DNA from 3 places in the Peribacillus sp. TE19612 genome. Region 3 is predicted to be linked to each of the others. Evidence: riboswitches for the same ligand, from Rfam matches in the RefSeq annotation. Region 3 holds a riboswitch; each other region holds the start of a gene.
What was found. Region 3 has a riboswitch for cyclic di-AMP ahead of ACZ9AO_RS24890 (cation:dicarboxylate symporter family transporter). Riboswitches for the same ligand answer to the same signal wherever they lie in the genome.
Positions count from the first base shown of each region.

Region 1: linked by a shared signal. The riboswitch ahead of ACZ9AO_RS21340 (TrkH family potassium uptake protein) and the one ahead of ACZ9AO_RS24890 (cation:dicarboxylate symporter family transporter) in region 3 are both predicted to bind cyclic di-AMP.
Region 2: linked by a shared signal. The riboswitch ahead of ACZ9AO_RS06520 (APC family permease) and the one ahead of ACZ9AO_RS24890 (cation:dicarboxylate symporter family transporter) in region 3 are both predicted to bind cyclic di-AMP.

Region 1 covers NZ_JBWCCL010000013.1:138,503-143,066, forward strand. Annotated here, with positions in the region: gene ACZ9AO_RS21330 (STAS domain-containing protein) at 1-526, shown strand, start outside; gene ACZ9AO_RS21335 (potassium channel family protein) at 641-1,297, opposite strand; gene ACZ9AO_RS21340 (TrkH family potassium uptake protein) at 1,321-2,658, opposite strand; cyclic di-AMP (ydaO/yuaA leader) riboswitch at 2,833-2,975, opposite strand; gene ACZ9AO_RS21345 (hypothetical protein) at 3,305-3,496, shown strand; gene ACZ9AO_RS21350 (MFS transporter) at 3,842-4,564, shown strand, end outside.
Region 2 covers NZ_JBWCCL010000003.1:119,506-124,069, forward strand. Annotated here, with positions in the region: gene ACZ9AO_RS06510 (glycosyltransferase family 2 protein) at 1-951, shown strand, start outside; gene ACZ9AO_RS06515 (GtrA family protein) at 911-1,366, shown strand; cyclic di-AMP (ydaO/yuaA leader) riboswitch at 1,725-1,870, shown strand; gene ACZ9AO_RS06520 (APC family permease) at 2,008-3,834, shown strand.
Region 3 covers NZ_JBWCCL010000023.1:23,365-27,928, forward strand. Annotated here, with positions in the region: gene ACZ9AO_RS24885 (hypothetical protein) at 1-518, opposite strand, end outside; gene ACZ9AO_RS24890 (cation:dicarboxylate symporter family transporter) at 1,049-2,311, opposite strand; cyclic di-AMP (ydaO/yuaA leader) riboswitch at 2,485-2,632, opposite strand; gene ACZ9AO_RS24895 (efflux RND transporter periplasmic adaptor subunit) at 2,831-4,090, opposite strand; gene ACZ9AO_RS24900 (hypothetical protein) at 4,105-4,564, opposite strand, start outside.

The sequences.
Region 1 (4,564 bases), on a different contig from region 3:
ATATCTGGATTATATTGACCGGTTTGTGAAATTGCATGGAGATCAATATACACAGGAGGAAATAAACTCCTGGTATCGGATAGTGGTGAAGGTGTTCAGTGAAGTGATGGAGCGGTTTACGGAAGCGAATCACAGGTATGCCAATAAAATCATGAAAGCCCAACAGGCAACGATCGATGAATTGAGCACACCCATCATTTCCCTTAAAGATAACACGGCATTGCTTCCCCTGATAGGCGATATTGACACGACGAGAGGCATGTCCTTGCTTGAAAACACCTTACAAAAGTGCGCTGAAAAAAATGTCTCCAGACTTTTCATTGACCTATCTGGCGTTCATGCAATTGATAGCGGATCCGCACACCAGCTGTCTCAATTGATTGAATCCTTGCATTTGATCGGAATTCAAACAACCCTTTCAGGACTTCGGCCGGAAATAGCCATGACTGCCGTTAAGCTTCAACTTCCTTTTGATAAAGTGACGATAAAGTCCACTCTTGCCCAAGCGATCAGTACGATAAAATAATACATACATATCCAGGGCACGGGCATGTTCGTTATAAATTTCATCGAGAAGACCTCCATATGGCGGTCTTCTCGTATGTATTAGCCTTCAAAATAGGAGCAAGAGCCGGAACGATTATTCAATATTGGCAAAGACGGCCAGATCTTCTTTATTGCCAACCACTAAAAGCATATCTTTTTCATGGATATCCTGATCCGGTGACGGTGCTATGATAATTTCTCCATTACTCACGATGGCAATGACACTGATATTATATTTTGCCCGTAAATCAAGCTCCCTGAGGCTTTTTCCCTTCATGCTCATGGGGAGGATGATTTCCTCGATATTGTATTCTTTAGAAAGCTCTATATAGTTCAGCATATTAGGGGAAAGGAGCTGATTCGCGACCCGTTCCCCCATATCCCTCTCAGGATAGATGACCCAGTCGGCACCGACTTTTGTGAGCACCTGACCGTGATTTTTATTAAGTGCTTTGGCAATGACCTTTTTGATTCCAAGCTCTTTTAAAAGCAAGGTAGTTAAAATGCTCGATTGCATGTCATTTCCGATGGCTACGATGACACAATCGAAATTACGGATTCCGATTGCTTTCAATGTCTCTTCTTCGGTCGTATCCGCCATGACTGCATGGGTAACGTTCAGTTCCGCATTCTCGACTCTTTCCTCGTTCACATCAATACCTAAGACCTCTTGGCCTGCCGTATATAATCTATGGGCCACACTGGTTCCAAATCTGCCTAAACCTATCACGGCGTATTGTCGTTTTCCCATCTTTTACACTCCTTCATTCATTATTAACCAATCATGATTTTCCCTTTTGGACGTCGGAACGGATCTGGCTTGCGCCTCATGGCGATAGCAAAGGCAAAAGTCAAAGGACCAACACGGCCTGCAAACATCGTGAAAATGATGAGCAGCCGGCCAACCGGTGATAATTCTGGGGTCAAACCCATTGAAAGTCCCACGGTGGCAAATGCTGAAGTGGCTTCAAACAAAATCATCAAGAAATCAGTTCCGCTTTCAGTGATGGTCAGCAGAATGGAGATGATGGAAACCACGAATACACCAATGAACGTAACGGATAATGCTTTAAAGATCGTTTCACTCACGATGCGGTGGCGGAACAAAACCACATCACCCTTTCCCTTGATCTGTGACCAAACCGTTCCGACAAGCGTGGCCAATGTAGTCGTTTTAATCCCGCCGCCAGTCGATCCGGGTGAAGCCCCAACGAACATCAAGAAGATGATGAGCAGTAATGCAGGCTGAGTTAAATCAGGGATATTCAGCGTGTTGGAGCCTGCCGTCCGTGGTGATACCGATTGAAATAAAGACGACAGCATTTTACCCATGAAAGATAAAGGCTGCAATGTCTTGGCGTTACCGAACTCGAATAAAAAGATTAAAATTGCACCTGTGATTGTAAGGATCAAGCTAGTCATCAGAACCACCTTCGTATGTACGGATAAACGATGGGTGTCACGATATTCGTATAGTTCATTCATCACGATAAAGCCTATCCCGCCAAACGTGATGAGGAAGATGACGGTAAGGGTTACGAAGGGATCGGATACATATGGGGTCAAACTCCTGAATTCACCCATTAAATCAAAGCCGGCATTATTGAAATTCGAGATGGAATGAAAAACCCCGTAATAGATCGCTTTGCCGGTTGGCATGTCAAAAGAAAAGCGAATCGATAAGATAAGGGCACCCACACCTTCAATGATGGCCGTGAAAATTAAAAGCCGTTTCACTAATCTGACTACACCCGCCATGGATAGATTATTTAAGGACTCCTGCAAGAGTAACCTGCCTTTTAAGGAAATCTTTTTGCCTAGAAGGAAAAAGAAAAACGTCGCAAATGACATGAACCCTAATCCGCCTATCTGAATCAGTGTTAAGATGACCAGCTCACCAAAAGTGGTGAAAGTCGATCCCGTATCCACTACGACAAGCCCTGTTACACAAGTAGCGGATGTTGCGGTGAATAAAGCATCCAGAAAAGAAAGACCATTCCCACTTTCAGTGGAAATCGGCAGGGTCAATAAATAGGACCCGATAAGTATCAGGATGGCGAAGCCGAGTACAAGTATTTTTGGCGGATCTAACAAATTTTTTGCTTTTATCAAATTGATCATCCCTACCTATAAAAATGAAATGTGAAAAACTGTATGAATATCTTAACCATCAATCCTCATTCCGAATCTTTTTAAAAGGCATAATAAAAAGACCTGCGAAAACATCGAATAGCTGTATTGCCACAAAAAGCGTGCAAAAAAAGCTCCCGAAATAGGCGGTCTTATGACCTCCTTCGCTTTAGCCGACGAAGTTAGCTGACGGGTAGGATGGCGAAAGAGCTGATCTCATCCCTTCTGCAAGGCAGAATTAACCCCAAATGATTGGGTCCTCCGTACTCATTTACCATGAGTTTTGGCCGAAATGTATTAAATTGATAAACGTATTCTACTCCCATCATTTAGCAGTTGTAAACCCCTAAATCGCAAAAAAATATTTCTTTAATAAAACTGAAAATTTACGTTTTATTTACATTAAAAAAACGTATTGACAAATATTAGTTAGCACATTATGATAGGTTCGATTAATCCAATTATGATAACCGGCATCGATGTACTTTATTCAATAATTTCAAGCAGAACATGCTATTGCCAATCGAAATTTGTAATAGATATATTATGTTTCTTTTGTAAAAGATAAAGGAAAAAGCAGTACATTATTATTTAAATTCAATACATTTTATTAAAAAGGCGGGCAATTATGGAGAAGACGTTCAATAGATATGTTATTAATGCTACAGGCAAGGGTGGCCAAACATATTTAACACAATGCCAGGATAAAGATGCACTAAGGAAATGGATAGCCGATCATGAGGATCAAATCATCATGAATGAATTAAGGATAACGGATAAGAAAAAGAATCCGTTTTTAAAATTGTTTTCCCCAAGGTAAATCAACTGATTCCAACATTCATTTGCGGTATTCAATTATTGTAATTCCCTGTGTTCTATCCAGGAACGCTGAGCGAAAAATCCATATCTTGTTTTGCTTTTAAACTCATTTATTTTGAATGAGTTTTTTTGCGTTATATACAATTTTGGACCAATAATGTTAAAATTTAGTAATAATTAATGTGGACGTAAAGAAAAGTAAAATGAAATGACCACTTTCCGAGAACAGCCGAGGATTGTTGGGGATGTATGGTGACACATGAAGGTGGCATCGCAAATTGATCCGTCCCGAGACGGATTGCTTGGGTACGGGGTTGTATATTGTACGTTCAAAGGGGGAGAAGCGATGACATTAAGAAATGCATTGGTATCCTGGAAATACCCTTCCATTCTTTTGTGCGGAATAGGTATCTCCAACTTTGGTTCTTGGGTTTATTTCATTGCCCTTAATTTAATCGTTCTGGATATGACTGATTCAGCCTTGGCGGTAGCTGGACTTTATATCGTTAAACCGATGGCTGCCATATTTACGAATGTGTGGGCAGGGAGCGTGATTGACCGGATAAATAAGCGGAATCTAATGGCGGCACTTGACCTATTTCGCACGGTATTCATAGCCTTGCTGCCTTTGACTTCTTCTATTTGGGTCATGTATTCCCTTGTCTTCGTGATCAATATGGCAGGGGCCATGTTCGGCACAACATCTAGGTCGTATATAACAAAATTAATACCCGTTGAACAGAGGAAACGATTTAATTCATTACGAAGCTTAATGGATTCTGGAGCTTTTTTGATTGGACCGGCGCTAGCGGGTATCCTTTTCTTGATCGGTACGCCCGTTTTAGCGATTTATATTAACGCGGCTGCCTTATTATTATCCGGAATCATCACTCTATTCATGCCTAATCTTGAAAAGGATCATCGCCTTGAACAATCCAATCATTACCTGTCTTGGACCATCATGAAAAAGGATTGGGGCATCGTCCTGGACTTCAGCCGGAAATCTTCTTATATCATGCTCATTTATTTCTTATTCAGCTGCATGGTGGTGATGGAAACGGCCATCGAT
Region 2 (4,564 bases), on a different contig from region 3:
CAGCTTTGTGGATTGATGAGTGGGTTGGTCGATGAAAACGTTGTTTCCGGTCAAAGTAAAATTTTGTTGGTCGATGATGGGAGCAAGGATCAAACGTGGAAGATCATTTATAAAGAAACGATTAATAATGAATATGTTCGCGGGCTAAAGCTTTCCCGGAATGCTGGACATCAAAATGCACTTCTGGCAGGGTTGTTTACAGCCAAGGAAGCCTCGGATTGTGTGATTTCCATTGATGCAGATTTACAGGATGATATTCAGGTCATCCCGGAATTCATTCGGAAATTCAATGAAGGATGTGAAATCGTATATGGTGTCCGCCAGAAAAGGGACCTTGATTCATTCTTTAAACGAACATCTGCAGCAGGTTTTTATAAATTGATGAACAAGATGGGGGTCAACCTTGTCTATAATCATGCCGATTTCCGACTAATGAGCAAAAGGGCGATCACGGAGTTGGAACGCTTTGATGAAACGAATCTTTTTTTACGGGGGATTGTACCGCTTATTGGGTTTAAGACGGATTCTGTTTACTATGACCGTAAAGAAAGATTGGCTGGGGAAACGAAATATCCATTTAAGAAGATGGTTGCTTTTGCACTTGATGGCATTACTTCCTTTTCAGTTACACCAATCCGGCTTGTATTATGGCTAGGATGTCTTTCCTTTTTCATTAGCTTACTCTTTGGGTCTTACTTTTTATGGTTGAAATTTTATGGGCAGACCGAAACTGGCTGGACCTCATTGATCACCTCCATATGGTTGATCGGTGGACTACAGTTGATTGCTGTCGGCTTGATTGGGGAGTATATAGGTAAAATCTATAATGAATCCAAACGCCGGCCAAAATATATTGTTGATCTTGATCTATTTAATCCGCTCGATTTAAAAAAACGGGAGCAACTAGACAATGAACGGAACAGTATTGAAAAACTATCTAAAACAAACTAACTCCTTTATCCGCTTTTTATTGGTTGGAATAGTCAATACAGCGGTTGGACTTTCCATCATGCTTTTTCTCATGAATGTTCTTGAATTATCTTACTGGATCTCCACCTTTATCGGCAATGGTACGGGAGCTGTAACGAGTTTTCTTTTGAACAGGACTTTTACCTTTAAAAGCGATATAGAATGGCGTCGAGGAGTTGCCCGTTTCTTTTGCGTCATCCTGATTTGTTATTCCGCCGCTTATTCTATAGGCCAAGCCATTGCAGAATCACTGGAAGGAACCGTTCATTTATCCATACAACAAAATTTGGCTGTTCTGATAGGAACAATCTTTTATACAGTGCTTAACTATCTTGGCCAGAAATACTTTGTCTTTAAAAAAAGCAATTTGAGGCCAATTCAAGAAGGAAGGAACTGATTAGCGTAGATCAGTGGAATAATGCCCCCAAATGGACGGGAATTAATAATGGAATCGGAAAGAGAAAATTCGGATTTAATGACTATCCAAGCTGGGGCAGATCTGTTTTACTTGATCCATCACGTTCCATGTGGTGATCATTTTTCCTTTTTCGAAATGTATTTTTTGTTCATTGTCCTCTTTAATATCCCTTTTAGACGTTTACTTTCCTCCTTTCCTACCTTCGAATCATGTGTTTGCATGACTTTTGTTATATAAGTCAAGAATAAAGCCTCGTTTATAAATAATAATTCTATTTCTGTGCAAAATTTTCATTTACTTTTCCATTTCACGGGAGTATGATAATCAACAGTTTCATATTTCTAAATCGCTTAAACCTTATGGTGCGGGGGACCCGTTATTGGGATTGTTTTTACAATCCAAGGGGTGAATCCTTTAAAAGGTAGGGCTACTCTTAGGTCCGAATCCGACAGCTAACCTCGTAAGCGTTATATGAGAAGGAAGGTGGAGCTTGTTAGACAAAAAAATTGATGTCTACAGGTCTATTTAGCTATGACTTGTAGGCATTTTTGTGTTCCGTCTCGTTTTTTGCTACAGCTGGGAAACATAAACTTATAAATTAAACTGGTGGTGAATTCTTTATGTTATCTTCTATAAAGAGGTTCTTGATTGGGAGACCTTTAAAATCGAATGCACTTGGTGAACAAAAGCTTAATAAAACAAAGGCGTTGGCGATATTATCTTCCGATGCTTTGTCTTCGGTTGCATATGGGCCGGAGCAAATATTGATTGTCCTGATCACGGTCGGTGCTGCGGCATTCTGGTATTCAATCCCCATCGCGATTGGAGTATTGATCCTGTTAACCGCTTTGATTTTGTCCTACAGACAAATCATTTTCGCTTATCCACATGGTGGGGGAGCCTATGTGGTTTCAAAAAACAATTTAGGTGTCAATCCAGGGTTGATAGCTGGAGGATCCTTATTGGTCGATTATATATTAACTGTCGCGGTAAGTGTTTCTGCTGGTACGGATGCCATCACGTCCGCTTTTCCCGGCCTGCATGACTATAATGTCCTCATAGCCATTATTTTCGTCATCCTACTTACTATCTTGAACCTTAGGGGGGTTACGGAATCGGCCTCTGTCTTGGCCTATCCGGTGTACCTATTCGTTTTAGCCTTGTTCATCTTGATAGGGGTTGGAATTTACAAGATTCTGACGGGAGGAATCTCACCGGAATTGCATGCGTCAATCGGGACTCCGGTAGCCGGCATCAGTTTATTTATACTGCTAAGAGCATTTGCATCAGGAAGCTCCGCATTGACAGGAGTCGAAGCGATTTCCAATGCAATCCCGAACTTTAAAGATCCAGCACCGAATAATGCTGCAAAAACATTAATAGCGATGGGCTCCTTACTAGCTGTTTTGTTTTCGGGAATCGTATTCTTAGCCTATTATTTAAGCGTTGTTCCTAGCGCAGAGGTAACGGTCGTCTCCCAGATTGCTGAAGAGATTTTTGGACGGAATTTCATGTATTTCTTCATTCAAGGTACAACTGCATTGATCTTGATACTTGCGGCAAATACTGGATATTCGGCTTTCCCTTTGCTTGCGGTAAATCTGGCGAAGGATAAATTCATACCAAGGGCGTTTACGATCAGAGGGGACCGTTTAGGGTATTCCAATGGAATTATCATACTTGGACTTGCATCCATCATCTTGATAGTCGCATTTGAAGGACATACGGAAAATCTCATTCCGCTTTATGCGGTTGGTGTATTCATCCCATTTACGTTATCCCAGACCGGGATGATTGTTAAATGGATTCGCGAAAAGCCAAAAGGCTGGATGATGAAATTAACCATTAATTCAATTGGTGCCATAATTAGCTTTATCGTCACGATGATATTCTTTTTAACCAAATTTAGTCAGGTTTGGCCTGTTTTGATTTTTTTACCTATCATCATTTTAATTTTTCATCGAATTAGAAATCATTATGAAGCAGTTGGAGACCAACTAAGGATTACAACATGTGAGCCGACCTTACCAATTGAAGGAAATATCATCATTGTACCTGTTGCGGGTATAACTCATGTGGTTGAGAACTCTTTAAATTATGCAAAATCTCTATCTGCACATCAGGTCATTGCCGTTTATGTCGCTTTTGAAAGAGATGATGAAAAGAAATTCGAAGAAAAATGGAATAAATGGCAGCCGGATGTAAGGCTCGTTACACTGAATTCTTATTACAGAAGTATCATTCAGCCACTAACTAAATTTGTGGATACAGTAGAACATAAGGCTAGTGAATCCAATTATAAAGTTACGGTGATCATCCCCCAATTCATTCCGAAGAAGGGCTGGCACAATATACTTCATAACCAATCAAGTTTACTGATTCGCGCTTACTTACTTTATAAAAGAAATGTGGTTGTTACGACAGTGCCATATCATTTAAAGAAGTAAGTTCCATATCTTATAGAACAGAATGTAGACAAATTCGATTTTCATCGAGTTTGTCTACATTTTTTTATGGCTTATACAATTTGGACGTGGATTTCCACTCAAGAAACTCGCTATCCGCGGGCGGTGGGCGAGCCTCCTCGGCTTGCGCCTGCGGGGTCTCCCAAGACGCGCTTTCCCGCAGAAGTCTCGTACACCCGCTCCACTCAACCTTGTTATAGTATGTAGTAAGGAACCATACTTGAGGAGTTGAAGTTGTGTTGGTTTGGGAACATCATTTGATGAAAGATAAGTTTTCCGTCTACAAATGTGGGTCCCGGTATACATGATTGGGCCTACGTATTATTAATGGATTATACAATTGGACGTTGATTTCCACTCCAGGCACTCGCTTTCCGCGGGCGGTCCGCGAGCCTCCTCGTCTAACGCCTGCGGGGTCTCCCAAGACGCGCTTTTCCCGCAGGAGTCTCGTACCTTCCGCTACAATCAGCTTTGTTATAGCATTTAGTTAGAAACCATACTTGAGGAGTTTGGGAACATCATTTGATAAAAGATAAGTTTTCCGAACCCCTTTTGTCTCAAACTGGAGGAGCAAGCCTACATAAGGTTTGCTTTCTGATAATCTTAGAATTAAAAAGACTGCCCCTACCATCGGTCTTTCAACAAGCGTCCCCTGAATTAATTAAAAACTCATTAAATTTGCCATCACGATCATTGCTGATGAAGCCCATAC
Region 3 (4,564 bases):
TTCTTTCTGATTCCAAGCCACGTCCTCTCTACTTTTAATGGCTCCAGCTTTAGCGGAATCAGACTTCCTAACATCATATAATATGTCGAAAGAGAACGAAAATAAATTTTATTGAACCAGCCATCATCCTGGGCAAGGTACACAAATTGGTTATTCAATTTACGGAAAAACGGGGGATCCAGATGGGTTTTAGCATGTCCTAAATATAAAAGTTCCGCTATTTCCCTTCCATCCAATTCATCCAGCCCTTCCGCTTCTTCAAAATCGATCCAACAGAAATCTCCATATGCCCGGACATTTTCTTTAACGAGCTTCGCAATAGCTTCAGATGAAGCGCTCTCAAGCAGGACATTCAAATTGTATTCCCCACCATCGAATTGATGTTTCAATAATAAGATCGAATCCAAGGTATACGGAAGCGAATTGACGAATTCACGAAAATTGAGTCCATTAAAAAGGACAAACCGTTCGGAAGCCTGCATATACATGTATAAGATATCATTGCTATCATTCTTCATAACCTGACCCCCTCCGAGCTCTCAATCAATAATGTTATTTTATCAAACTTTTGGAGTTTCACGTAAGTTATATAACCCCAATATTAATCATCATCTGCATCGTTTAAATTACATGAATCAAAATCCATTTTAACCAATAGGAAAAAATATAGAATTCGAAGAATGGATCATGAATGGTTTTATCATTCATTCACTCATTTCATGTGGCCGCTCCCCTTTATGCTGATGATCCCCAGCGCAAAATACCCGACATTAGTCAAATCAACCGTATTTTAAAGCCTGAAGGTAGTTTCATTTCACAACACATGACCTTCTGGGAGGAAGAGGAAATGATTTGGTTTTGGGGTAAACAAGATGAAAGGCTTTATGCATTTGGGGGTATTTTGACATCCGGGAAGACGCGTCAAGAAGTAGTTCCCTCCATAACACCTGAAGGAAGCAGAGTTTTACAGTCATCGAGAAAAATTAAGGAAGCGCTTTTTCATTCAATAAAAAAATCCAGAGTGACATTTCACTCTGGATTTTTTGTATCAAGAAACTTGTTGTTCTAGTTCTTTTTTGGAGGGAGGGTTGAATTGACCTTCCCATTTAGAGATAACGATTGCCGCAAGTGAATTACCAATAACGTTTACCACTGTACGTCCCATATCAAGAATACGGTCGATACCGGCAATAAATGCTAGACCTTCAATAGGAATACCGACAGTTCCCAATGTCGCTAAAAGAACTACGAAAGATACACCTGGTACACCCGCAATCCCTTTGGATGTGATCATTAACACTAGCATTAGCGTGATTTGCTCATACATGCTTAAATCGATTCCATACATTTGAGCGATGAAGATAGCTGCTAACGCTTGGTATAATGTAGAACCATCAAGGTTAAAGGAGTATCCAGTCGGAATAACAAATGTAGCAATATGTTTCGGACATCCCGCTTTCTCCATTTTTTCCATGATTTTCGGAAGAACCGCTTCTGAACTTGCAGTAGAGAAAGCAAGAATCAATTCTTCTTTTAGAAGTTTAATCAAACTAAAGATATTGAATCCTACAAATTTTGCAATAAGACCCAGAATGACAATTACAAAGAAGATCATTGTTCCGTAAACAGAAAGCGCTAACTTTCCTAACGGAATTAAAGATTCCAAACCGAACTTGGAGATAGTCACACCGATTAGTGCAAATACACCGATAGGAGCGAATTTCATGACCATGTTAGTTAGGTAGAACATTCCTTCAGCTACACCTTGGAAGAAACGGAATACTGGTTTACCCTTTTCACCGATGGCCGCAATACTTAGTCCAAACAACACGGAGAAGAAAATGATCGCTAGCATATCGCCTTCTACCATGGCTTTAACTGGATTGGATGGCACGATGTGTACAAGTGTATCTACGAACGATTCATGCTGCTTAGTTTCTGCTGTATCAACATATGTGGAGATATCAGTTTGTTCCAGGTTATTCATATTCACACCAGCACCAGGCTGGATGATATTCGCTGAAATTAAACCAACAGCAATCGCTATCATAGTTACGACAACAAAGTATGATAATGATTTAGCACCTAGTTTTCCTACCGCTTTCAAGTCACCTACACCGGCAACTGCAACGATAAGGCTGGATACGATGATCGGCACTACGATCATTTTAATCATTCGTAGGAAAATGTCTCCGAATGGCTGTAAAAAGCTTTGGGCCGACTCATTACCATAAAAAATGGCACCAACGATAATCCCTAGAATTAAACCAATGAAAATTTGGCTAGCTAAACTTAATTTGAATTTCTTCATTTACTTTCCTCACCTTCCATAAAGTCTTTGATGCAAAAACATTTTTGTCTCGGTAAGGGAAACAAGATACTAATAAAAAGAAAGTAATTTTTCTTTTTTTGAAAAACTCTGTCTTTACGCCGAAAAAAAAGACACTTCATGTGTCGATTTCTTATTGGCGTGAATATTCACACATGTTCCCTTAAAGACGCTGACGAGGTTAGCTGTCGGGTTAGGAATTGGAAACACAAATGCCCTTTCATTTCTGAATTCACCCCTAGCGGATAAACTCCACAAAAATGGGTCCCCCGTTCTTGGAATAAGATTAAGCGAGTTAACTTATAATAAAATATTATACTAAAAATGATAATCTGTAAATATTTATTCGCATCAGTTCTAGAAAAAATCTTTTAATATGTCTGAATATTCTGCATTAAAGGCTGTTGTATCTATAATTTCGCTTCCCGATTTTTAATCAATTAAGTTATATCGATATAATTAATTCCTAATTTAACATCACCTCTCTTGTGAAAAAAGCGGTTATTTTTCCAGAATGCCAAGTAACAGATATCTTACTTTTTCCCTAGAGGTGAATTTTTTATAAGTTCCAGCTTTCACTTTTTCAAATTGAATCGGGGTAATAAAATAAGAATGGTTCTTCACTGCCGCATTCGGCTTCAGCAAGATGACGTCACCTACAGACGGTCCCTTTATGATTTCTTGCTTCCCTTCAGCCTTAAGACCTTTTGTAATGTAATGTTTATCCACATGGCCTTTATTAGTCAACTTGTAAATATAAGGCTGCTTTTGGTATTGTACGGCCTCTATCGGAATGGAGGGTACACCGGCTTTCTCATTGGTTATTACAGTAAGATTCACTTTCGATCCCACCAACAAAGGTTCCGTTTCTTCGCCTTCCGGTTCGATTAAAGCCTGAAATGGAAATCTGTTATTTTTTTTTAATGATGGCTCTTCAGCGGGATAGGAATGGATACGGCCTATCTTCCCTTTCAATGCCTTTTTTGAATCAGAGGAACTTGCTTTTATAGTCATACCCACTTCAGCCTTTTTCATTTCCTCTTCTGAGAAATTCCCTTCAATTGCCATATTTGTCGAAACAATGGATATAATGGGATTATTCAGGTTTTTATTGATATTTTTAACGACACCATCAGCCTCGCTCGTCGTTACAATTGCACTGGACTGCTCCTCAATCGAACTTAATTTAGCATCAAGCATTTTCACTTTTTCATCCAACCTGTTTTTTTCTAGTTCCTGCTTGTACATTTCTTGCTCAATGTTACTTTTAATAAGATCTGAAGAGCTTGTCGTTATATCAATATTCAAGTTCTTTTCCACCGATTCATCAATTGCCGCTTCAGGTTCACTGGTCATGGTCCCCTGATAAGACCTCAACTTCCCTATGTATTCCTCAATCCCTGCAATTTCCCCCTCGGCGGCCGTTTTCTCCGCTTCCAAATTCGCTTTAAGCGCATCAAGTTCGGTCGTCGTATACTCAAACAACGAGGAGCCAGCCGTAATCGCATCGCCTTCTTTTACAAGGAATTTCTTAAAATCATTTTTCTTGGCATCAAAATAAATATCATACTCTTCTACTGGTTTAATTACCCCATTTGTTTGAATAGTATCCGTAATTGTATCTTTTTTTACCTTAGTCCAGTTTTCAACGAAAACCGTCCGTTCCACTTTGCTTTCTTTTTTTTCAATAAGGTATAAGTTAACGGTTATTAACACTATCGACGCAATGGAGACCGCCGCTATTTTCCATTTACCGCTCATTCATTTCACCCGCTTTATACAAATACGCCTACTTGGATGTATCCTAAAAAGGCTTTAACAAACCATGTGGCCAAATAGAATAGAACAATCATTAAAAGGACCAAATAATTATTACGTTCTGTAAATTCCTTTAAATAAAAATATTGCAAAGCAATAATAAGAAATTGAAAAATGGTAATTCCGCTGAAAAAGTGAATGAAATAATCACTTCTGAGAAAATACTGACTGATGATCCCCAATGAAAAAGGATTGGCATCGCTACCTATATCCATTAAAACGAATAAGGGAATCAATAATGTTTTTTCCATTAATTGCAAGCCAAAAAGAATCATTTGAACGATAACTAATTTTATATAGGGGATATCAGTAACGATCCAAAAGAATAGAGCTGCTAAAAATATGTATATGGAAGGGTCGATTATTCCTGTTATTATATTGCCGCTCAAAATCAGCAACTTTGCTGCTTCGAATTCA